One region of the Massilia suwonensis genome, then DNA from elsewhere that is predicted to be linked to it. Evidence: predicted binding sites of a transcription regulator. Region 1 holds the regulator's gene; each other region holds the start of a gene.
What was found. Region 1 encodes LexA, which represses DNA repair genes until DNA is damaged. Its sites were predicted from a motif close to ACTGTATNNNNATACAGT; they were not measured.

Region 1 (3,271 bases):
CGATGCCCCCAGGTAAAGTGATTCCACAGGACGTGCTCGACATGATGAGCCCGGCCGAATTCGAACGCGTGCAGGCCCATATCGAGCCGACCTACCGCAAGATCCTGGCCGACGCCCAAACCCAGGCCAATGCAACCCTGGCGCAACGCGACGCCTGGGAAAAGGCGACCCAGTCCTTCGTCAAGGAAGAGAACGTGCGCCGCAAACGCCAGATCGAACTGGAAACCACGCGCATCGTGCGCGACAACGAATTGCGCCTGCACGGCGGTACGGACGCGCGGGTAAGTACAGGTAAATAATCCGCAGGGAAGCGACTTCCCGGTTGAGCAGGGCCGCATCTCGCAGTATGATGGGCCTTGCTCAACCTGTTACTCCCATGAAAAAATTCCTGTTTTGTGCCGTCCTGTTCGCGAGCTTGCCCGTCAGCGCCGCGAACGATCTCGCCGCTGCCAACGCCTTGTTCGAGCAGAAAAAATATCCGGAAGCCCTCGCGCTGTACACCAGGCTGGCCAATGCCGGCAACGTCGACGCCCAGCAGCAATTGGGCCAGATGTACTGGTACGGCGAAGCGGGCGCCGTGGACGAGGCCAAGGCCGAGGCATGGTTCCGCAAGGCGGCCGCCAAAGGCAATGCGGTGGCCGCCAGCTCCCTGGTCGTCATGCAGCAGCGCGTGGAGCGGCGCGCCGACATCGATTATTGGGTAGGCAAATACGATGGAGCCGAGCTGAAAAGCGGAAAGTATTACTGTCCCGCGCCCCGGATCCCGGCCATCTCCAAGCAGCCCGACGAGATCGAGCGGGTGTCGGCGGCCATCTCCAACTGGCAAGCCTGCTACAACGGTTTCGTCGAAAACATGAACGCCTCCTCGCCCCTCGTCAAGCGCATTCCCGCCGATGTCGTGAAGCTCATGAACGCGTCAGAGACCGAACGCGCCAAGACCTATCTGGCGACGGTGCAGGAAAACCTGGTGGAAGAGGCCAAGGTAAGTGCCAAGCTGGTCCTCGCCGACGTTGCCGCCTGGCGCAGCGCGACCGAAGCCTACGTCAAGGAACACAAGGCGATCATCGACGCTGGTCCTTCGGCCGAGCGCCAACGCGAGATCGATGCGCGCAGGAGCAATTACAGCCAGACCGGGAAATAAACCGGGACGTAAAAAAGCCGCGTAAGCGGCTTTTTTTATGATCCGATGCAGCGATCCGGTGTGCAGGTCGAATGCGCCGGTCAGTGCCAGCTGCGCATCAAGCCAACCGCCAGGCCTTCGAGCGCGAACTCGTCGCCCGGTTCCACGCGGATGACCTTGAAGTCCGGGTTTTCCGGCAGCAGCTCGATCGTGTCGCCGGTCTTGCGGTAGCGCTTGACGGTGACGTCTTCGCCGAGACGGGCGACGACGATCTGGCCATTCTTGGCGCTGTCGATCTTTTTGACGGCGAGGAAGTCGCCATCCATGATGCCGGCGTCGCGCATCGACCAGCCGCGTACTTTCAGCAGGAAATCGGGGCGGGCGCCGAACATGGCCGGGTCGACGTTGTAGGTGGCCTCGACGTGTTCCTGGGCCAGAATCGGCGAGCCGGCGGCGACGCGGCCGACCAGCGGCAGCGACATCAGGAGGGCGGCCGGCACGTGCGGCACCGGTTCCGGCGTGGAGGCGCCGATCAGGCGGATGCCGCGCGAAGTGCCCGAAACGATCTCGATGGCGCCTTTGCGGGCCAGAGCCTGCAGGTGTTCCTCGGCGGCGTTGGCCGACTTGAAGCCCAACTCTTTGGCGATTTCGGCGCGGGTCGGCGGGAAGCCGGTATTGTCGATCGCTTCCTTGATCAGGTTCAGGATCTGTTCTTGCCTTGCAGTGAGCTTGAGCATGGATCTACCACGGGTTAATGATTCAGACTGTATTTTTGTACAGTATTCGTGGATTTGCAAGTGATACTTTCAAGTGCAGGCAATTTAAGCTGTTCATCGCGAGCATACGTCGGGTCAAGCCAACGTATGCTCTTCGATTACCTACATATTACCTATGTATCAGCCCCAGGGATCGAGGTCCCAGCCGCCCCAGCGGCATTGGTTTTCGTTCGTCCTGACGAAATAGTCCGTTTCTTCACCAGATCGATACCACCGGCCGGAACAGGTGAATTCAGCGTGGCCCACCTCGACCGAGTATGTTGCATCGCTATAGTAAATATTCGTGTAGCCGTACGGCGGCGCTGCATAGGCGGCAGCGGCGACGAAGGCCAGCGCTGCACCGATCAGGGAAGCTTTTTTCAGTTTCATGTCATTCTTTCTTAAAATGATGAAGTTAGGTCTGAAACGCACATTTGATCCCAGTCGCAAAGTTGCGACAAGGAAAGTTGGCATAGTTAAAATGTTAAATCAACAAACTTGCAAATTTTATCCATGCAGGGTTATACGCTTAGCTCTGGCGTACAGAAGTACCTGGCCCCTGCTGCCTGCCCCTAGGGTGATTGTGCTGCGCTCGAAGTCGCGTTATAATTGCCGGCTTTCCCTTCCCACACTCGTCTTGACGCCGAGGTGGGCATTTGTTTAAACGTCCTCAAGGAGTGTTGCATGCGTCATTATGAAATCGTTTTTATCGTCCACCCGGACCAAAGCGAGCAAGTCCCGGCGATGATCGAGCGTTACAAGACCACGGTGACGAGCCGCGGCGGTAACATCCATCGCGTGGAAGACTGGGGCCGTCGCCAGATGGCTTACCAGATCCAGAAGCTGCCGAAGGCACACTACATCTGCATGAACATCGAGTGCGACAACGAGACCCTGGTCGAGCTGGAAACCGCATTCAAGTTCAATGATGCCGTGCTGCGTCACCTGACCGTGAAGATGAAGAAAGCTGAAACCGCTCCATCGCCAATGATGAAGTCGGTCCAGCGCGAAGACGCAGCCAAGAGCCACCGCGCAGAAGCCCCGGCTGCTGCCCCGGCCGCCGCTGCCTGAATTCTTCTGCCAGGAATCGTGAACTCCTAGTGAACCAGCTTCAAGTCGTCGCGACGATTGCTGAACGCGACGTACTGCGCTACACCCCCGCCGGCGTGCCGGTCGTCTCGGCAATCCTGATGCACAATTCGCAGCAGGTCGAGGCAGGAGTGGAGAGACAGGTCCAGTTTGAAATCGCCGCGTTCGCCGCGGGAGAAATTTCGGGCCGTTTCGCAGCAGCAGAGCTGGGCGCCGCGCACCAGTTCACGGGATTTCTGGCCAGGAAGAATCGCAACAGCAAAGCCCTGGTGTTTCACATCATTGATTTCAGTGCTGCCGCTTAATT
Region 2 (3,271 bases), 590 kb from region 1:
GTCGTGCAGGCGCTCCAGGTGCGGCAGGTACCAGTCGCGCACCAGCTCGATGTCCGCCGGCCAGCGCAGGCCGGGCGTGCGCAACCTGCGATACAGGGTGACGAATTCCTGCCAGTCGCCCTGGCTTTTTCCCGGCGGCGTGAACGCCTCGACCGCATCGAGCGCTTCCGGCGCCTCGGCCACCGCGTCGAGCAGGCGCGTGGCCGTGGCCGGACCGATGCCGGGGATCAGTTGCAGCACGCGGAAACCGGCCATGCGCCCGTTCGGATTCTGGGCGAAACGCAGCACGGCCAGCACGTCCTTGATGTGCGAGGCTTCCAGGAATTTCAGGCCGCCGAATTTCACGAAGGGGATGTTCCGGCGCATCAGTTCGAGTTCCAGCGCCGCGCTGTGGCTGGCCGCACGGAACAGCACGGCCTGTGTGGTGAGCTTGATGCCCGCCTCGCGGTGCTCGAGGATGCGGTTGCAGACCCAGCGCGCCTGCTCCGCCTCGTCGGGAATCAGAACCATCTGCGGCAACTGCGTTGCCACCTTGTCCGTCCACAGCGTCTTCGCATGGCGCTCGAGCGCGGCCGCAATCACCGCGTTCGAAGCGTCGAGGATGGGCTGCGTGGAGCGGTAGTTGCGGTCGAGCGTGATCAGCTGCGCCGGCTGGCTGAACTGCTTCGGGAAATCGAGGATGTTGCGCACCGTCGCGCCGCGGAAGGAATAGATCGACTGGGCATCGTCGCCGACCACCATCACGCCGGCGCCGTCCGGCTTCATGCCGCTGATGATGGCCGCCTGCAGGCGATTGGTGTCCTGGTACTCGTCGACCAGCACGTGGTCGAACAGGGAACCGATCTCGGGACCGAGCTCCGGATCCGAGGCCATCTCGGCCCAGAACAGCAGCAGGTCGTCGTAGTCGAGCACGTTCTGCTCCTGCTTGGCGTCGACATAGGCGCCGAACAGGCGCTTCAGCTCCGCTTCCCACTCCATGCACCAGGGGAAGGTGCTCTTCAGCACCAGGTCGAGCGGCTCGCGCGCGTTCACCACCCGCGAATAGATCGACAGGCAGGTGCCCTTCAGGGGAAAGCGCTTGGCGGTCTGGGTCAGGCCGATCTCGTGCCGCACCAGGCCCATCAGGTCCTCGGAATCGCCGCGGTCGTGGATGGTGAAGGATTCGTCGAGTCCGATGCGGCCCGAAAACTCGCGCAGCAGGCGTGCGCCGATGCTGTGGAAGGTGCCGGCCCAGGGCAAGGTCGGCGCGCCGGCGCTGCTGCTTTTCAGGATGCGCTGCAGCACGTTCCCGGCGCGCTGGGTCATCTCGTTGGCGGCGCGCCGCGAAAAGGTCAGCAGCAGGATGCGCTGCGGATCGGCGCCCGAGAGGATCAGGCGCGCCACCCGGTGCGCCAGCGTATTGGTCTTGCCGGAGCCGGCGCCGGCCACGACCAGCAAGGGGCGGCTGCTCCCGGCACCGATGTCGTGCTCGACCGCCGCGCGCTGTTCTGGGTTCAGGGTGGCGAAAGGATCATCGACAAGGGGGACGGCAGCGGCAGCGGACATGAGCAAATGGCAAGGGTAAACAACGCAACTGTACATTTGTCCAGTAGGGCTCCGCAAGCCTATTTTGCACTCGGACTTTTGTACCCTGTAGCATTTAAGTTGCGAATGCGTGGAGAGGACTTCGCGTACTACACGATCCTCTTGGGCTAAGTGGCCGTAACTAAAGAACTTTTCCGGATATCCACAAAGTCTGTGAATAACTTTGTGGAAAAGGCGGGACTTGACAGCCCGAAATGCTGTCCGCATGCGGCTTACAACAACTTGCCCATTCGACGGGCAATGCCGAACTCACGAAAAATCAATGACTTGCGAGATCGTGCGCACAACCATCCCGCATAGGCTCAAAGATAAAAAAAAGAAATTAATGTGCATAAGCGCAGCGCATGTTTTGCAACAAACGTGCAGTTTTGACATCGAAAAGCGCTAACAGTAGGAAACATTCAGGCGCGCGCGCGGCGCCGGTGCGGTTCGAGCAGCACGCGCTCGATGACGTCGCGGCCGATATCGCGCCTTCGCAGGTACTCGACGGCGGACATGGTATTCATGCTGCCCTGCACTGCGATGCCGGCGTCGACGATGCGGCGCTGGCGCAGATTGGTCCGGGCTTCGTCCATGGCCAGCACGGCCGCTTGTTCGATTGGGGCTTTCTCCATCCTGACCTCGCCTTGTCGGGTTTAGTTCCCTAACGAGTATTCATCAATATCAAACAATGTCAATGTCAACTTCCTATCTAAAAGTGTAAAAAACCGAAATAGTCGCTCGGCAAGAGAACGCCGCCGTAGCCGGGATCGTCCTAGAATGGCCGTGTTCACCTTCCACCTGCGAGGCATCCATGGCGACGACGAACGAACCCGACCTGAATCCCGGCGACGAAGCCACTCCCGGCACGCCCGGGGCCGGCGAAGACATCTGCGAAGCCTGCTCGGGCAGCGGCAAACTGTCCGACGGCAAGTCCTGCCCGCAGTGCGGCGGCAGCGGCCGCGTAATGCGCGGGATCGGCGGGGGCTGACTAAGGGAAATCACGGATGAGCGGTCCGTGACAGGAAGACGCCCGAGGGCGATAATGGCTGGATGACATCCCCGCCTAGCACTGAGCAGCTGCACGACCGTCCGCGCCCCACATCCCTGCCCGACCTGTTCGTCGCCTTCACCGTCCTGGCCCTGCAGGGCTTCGGCGGCGTACTGGCGATCGTCCAGCGCGAACTCGTCGAGCGCAAGCGCTGGCTGACCCAGGACGAATTCATCGAGGACTGGGCGGTCGCGCAGATCATGCCGGGGCCGAACGTGGTCAACCTGTCGATGATGATCGGCGCGCGCTATTTCGGACTGCGCGGCGCGCTCACGGCCCTGGCAGGCATGCTGGCCGTGCCGCTGGTGCTGATCCTGCTGCTGGCCGTCGTGCACGCGCGCTTCGCCGACAACACCTACGTCGCGGGCGCCCTGCGCGGCATGGCGGCCGTCTCCGCCGGGCTGATCGCGGCGGCCGGGCTCAAGCTCTCCACTGCGCTGGCGCGCAGCCCCGTGCCCCTGCCCTGGTGCCTGGCCATCGTGGCCGTCGGCTTCGTCCTGGTCGCCCTGCTGAAATTCCCGCTGGCCTATGTGCTGCTCGGGCTCGGCAGCCTCGGCTGCATCCTCGCCTACAGGAAGCTGCGATGAACGGCGCGATCCAGATCACCCTTGCATGGCACGACTGGCTGAACCTGTTCGGCCACTACCTGCTGCTGTC
Region 3 (3,271 bases), 1.0 Mb from region 1:
GAAATTCCCGGCCATGCAGCGCGCCCAGCTGAAGAATGGCCTGAAGGTGATCCTGCTCGAACGCCACACGGCGCCGATCGTGAACGCGACGCTGGCGGTGGACGCCGGCGTGGCGTCCGACAGCGGCGCCAAGGCCGGCGCCGCCTCGCTCGCGCTCGACCTGCTCGACAAGGGCACCAGGACGCGCGACGCCTTTGCGCTGTCGGACGCGCTGGAAAACCTGGGCGCGCGCTTGGCGACGGGTACCAGCGCCGACCAGTCGCTGGTGCGCCTGCAGGCAACGTCCGCCAACCTGGCGCCGTCGCTGGCCATCATGGCCGAAGCGGCGCTGACGCCGAGCTTCCCGCAAGACCAGTTCGCGCTGCAGAAGACGCGCCGCCTGGCGCAGATCGGCCAGGAAAAGGCGCAACCGACCAGCCTCGCCATGCGCCTCGTCCCGGGCCTGCTGTACGGCCAGGAGCACGCCTACGGCAAGCCGGCCAGCGGCTACGCGGGCAGCGTCGACAGCATCACGCGCGACGACCTGGCGCAGTGGCATGCGAACTGGTTCAAGCCGGGCAGCGCGACCCTGGTCGTGGCCGGCGACACCACGATGGACAAGCTGCTGCCGGCCCTCGAGGCCTCGTTCGGCCGCTGGGCCGCCGGTACGGCGCCGGCCAAGACCATGGCGGTCGGCGCTGCGACCGCTGGCAAGAAGCTGTACCTGATCGACAAGCCGGACGCGCCGCAATCGACCATCGTCGCGGCCCACCTGTCGCTGCCTTACGGCCAGCCGGAAGACCTGGCCATCGAGCCGGTGATGCACAACTTCGGCGGCATCGCGACCTCGCGCCTGAACCGCAACCTGCGCCTCGATAAACACTGGAGCTACGGGACGACTGCGCGCCTGAGCGAAGTGCGCGGCCAGCGCAGCTTCATGACGATCGCGCCGGTACAGACCGACAAGACCGTCGAGGCGATGCGCGAAGTGGCGAAGGAAGTGAAAGGCGTGGCTGGCGAGCGTCCGCTGGCCGGCGCCGAATACGAGAGCATCATGCGCAACATGACCTCGCGCCTGGCCGGCCGCTTCGAGACCCTGAACGCGCTGGAAAGCGCGGCGCTGGCCAGCGTCAACCTGAACCTGCCGGCGGACTACTGGAGCACGTATTCAGCCAGGCTGAAAGGCCTGACGCCGGCGCAGCTGGGCCAGGCCGCGGGCAAGTTCGTCCAGCCGGACGAGGTGGTCTGGATGGTGATCGGCGACCTGCGCAAGGTCGAACCGGGCATCCGTGCATTGGGCTGGGGAGAGGTGATCGTGCTAGACCAGGACGGCAAGCCAATCCGGTAAGATTGCAGTAGCTTTGGCGGGACATTGAACTGGCTTTGTCCCGCCTGCGGCCGCTGTCGCGCGCCGTCCATACATGGAGTGGTTTATACTGTACAACCATACAGTTTCTCCACTCCGATGAAACTTTCCGACAAGCTCGAAATCCTGGCGGACGCCGCCAAATACGATGCTTCCTGCGCCAGCAGCGGGGCGCCGAAGCGTGCTTCCGACGGTAACGACGGCGGCATCGGCGCCACAACCGGCATGGGCATCTGCCACAGCTATACGCCCGACGGCCGCTGCGTCTCGCTGCTGAAGATCCTGCTCACCAATTTCTGCGTCTACGACTGCCAGTACTGCGTCAACCGCCGTACCTCGAATGTCCCGCGTGCGCGCTTTTCGGTGGCCGAAGTTGTGAAATTGACCCACGATTTCTATCTGCGCAACTACATCGACGGCCTGTTCCTCAGTTCCGGCATCATCCAGTCGAGCGACTACACGATGGAGCAGCTGGTGGCCGTTGCGCGCACTCTGCGCGAAGAGCACAATTTCCGGGGCTACATCCACCTCAAGACGATTCCCGACGCGGATCCGGCCCTGATCGCCGAAGCGGGCCGCTATGCCGACCGCTTATCGGTGAACATCGAGCTGCCGACCCACGACAGCGTGTCCCGCCTTGCGCCGGAAAAGAACGTCCACACGATCAAGCTGGCGATGGGTTCCATCCGGCGCAAGTTGGATGAGAAAGCGGAAGAGCCGAAGGCGCCGAGCTTCGCGCCGGCCGGGCAAAGCACGCAGATGATCGTCGGCGCCGACGCCAGCGACGACCAAACCATCCTGAACACGGCCGAAACCCTGTACGGCAGCTACAAGCTGAAACGCGTGTACTACTCGGCCTTCAGCCCGATCCCGCAAAGCCCGGACAGCGTGCCGCTGGCGCCGCCGCCGCTGCTGCGCGAGCACCGCCTGTACCAGGCCGACTTCCTGCTGCGCGGCTACGGCTTCAGCGCGGGCGAGCTGATGCCCAAGAGCGGCAACCTCGCGCTCGACGTCGATCCGAAGCTGGCCTGGGCGCTGGCCAATCGTGAACACTTCCCCATGGACCTGAACCGCGCCGATGCCGAGATGATCGCGCGCGTGCCGGGCATCGGCCTGCGCAATGCCAAGCGCATCGTCGACCTGCGCCGCCTGCGCCGGGTGCGCTGGGAAGATCTGTCGCGCCTGCGCTGCAGCATGAAGAAGATCGCGCCCTTCGTCGTCACGGCCGACTACAAGCCGGCGCAGGGTCTCGCCAGTTCCGAGCTGCTGCGGCGTCATCTGGGTGCGCCGCAGGAGCAGATGAATTTGTGGCCCGAGCTGAAGGCGGCATGAACGCGGCGGCTGCCTCTGCGATGGTAGCCGCCGGCCGGCCGCTGGTGGTGTCCAGCTTCATCGAATGGCGCAGCGCCGCGCGCGATCTCCTCATGCACGAGGTGGCGCCCGAGCTGGTGACCTGGAATGAAGTGGGCACGCATGCCGCCGACCTGTTCTCGGGTGCGCCGGAGTTACCGGCTTCTTCCGATAATGCTCCTGCCGGGTTGACCCCCATAAAACCCGCACTGCCGAACAGACCATCGATTCCGCGCGCGCTGATGGAAATGCTGCAGTCGGCCGCCTGCTGCCGCATGCCCGACCGCTGGGCTTTCCTGTACCGCGTCATCTGGCGCTGGCAGCACGGCGAGCACGACGTGCAGTCGCCGGCCGATGCCGACGGTTCGCGCCTGCATGCGATGGTGAAGGCGGTGCGCCGCGAGGAGCACGACATGCATGCCTATATCCGATTCCGCGAGCGTCCGCTGGAGGCAGGGCCGCCGCAATTTGCCGCCTGGTTCGAGCCGCGCCACGACGTGCTGCCGCAAGTGGCCGAGCATTTCAAGGACCGCATGGGCAACGTGACCTGGATGATCGGCACGCCCGAGGCCAGCG

Region 2: ACFPQ5_RS12360 (ATP-dependent helicase) is a predicted target of LexA. The motif match lies at 1,573-1,590, and genes of this name have one in related genera.
Region 3: ACFPQ5_RS19900 (putative DNA modification/repair radical SAM protein) is a predicted target of LexA. The motif match lies at 1,415-1,432, and genes of this name have one in related genera.

The regions. Positions count from the first base shown of each region.
Region 1 is NZ_JBHSMR010000013.1:1,578,821-1,582,091, reverse strand. It holds gene ACFPQ5_RS15165 (tetratricopeptide repeat protein) at 1-299, shown strand, start outside; gene ACFPQ5_RS15160 (SEL1-like repeat protein) at 377-1,141, shown strand; gene lexA (transcriptional repressor LexA) at 1,222-1,857, opposite strand; gene ACFPQ5_RS15150 (DUF6289 family protein) at 2,017-2,265, opposite strand; gene rpsF (30S ribosomal protein S6) at 2,560-2,946, shown strand; gene priB (primosomal replication protein N) at 2,976-3,269, shown strand.
Region 2 is NZ_JBHSMR010000013.1:988,122-991,392, forward strand. It holds gene ACFPQ5_RS12360 (ATP-dependent helicase) at 1-1,545, opposite strand, end outside; gene ACFPQ5_RS12365 (hypothetical protein) at 1,986-2,198, opposite strand; gene ACFPQ5_RS12370 (hypothetical protein) at 2,378-2,554, shown strand; gene ACFPQ5_RS12375 (chromate transporter) at 2,617-3,201, shown strand; gene ACFPQ5_RS12380 (chromate transporter) at 3,198-3,271, shown strand, end outside.
Region 3 is NZ_JBHSMR010000013.1:2,614,725-2,617,995, reverse strand. It holds gene ACFPQ5_RS19905 (M16 family metallopeptidase) at 1-1,327, shown strand, start outside; gene ACFPQ5_RS19900 (putative DNA modification/repair radical SAM protein) at 1,445-2,677, shown strand; gene ACFPQ5_RS19895 (UdgX family uracil-DNA binding protein) at 2,674-3,271, shown strand, end outside.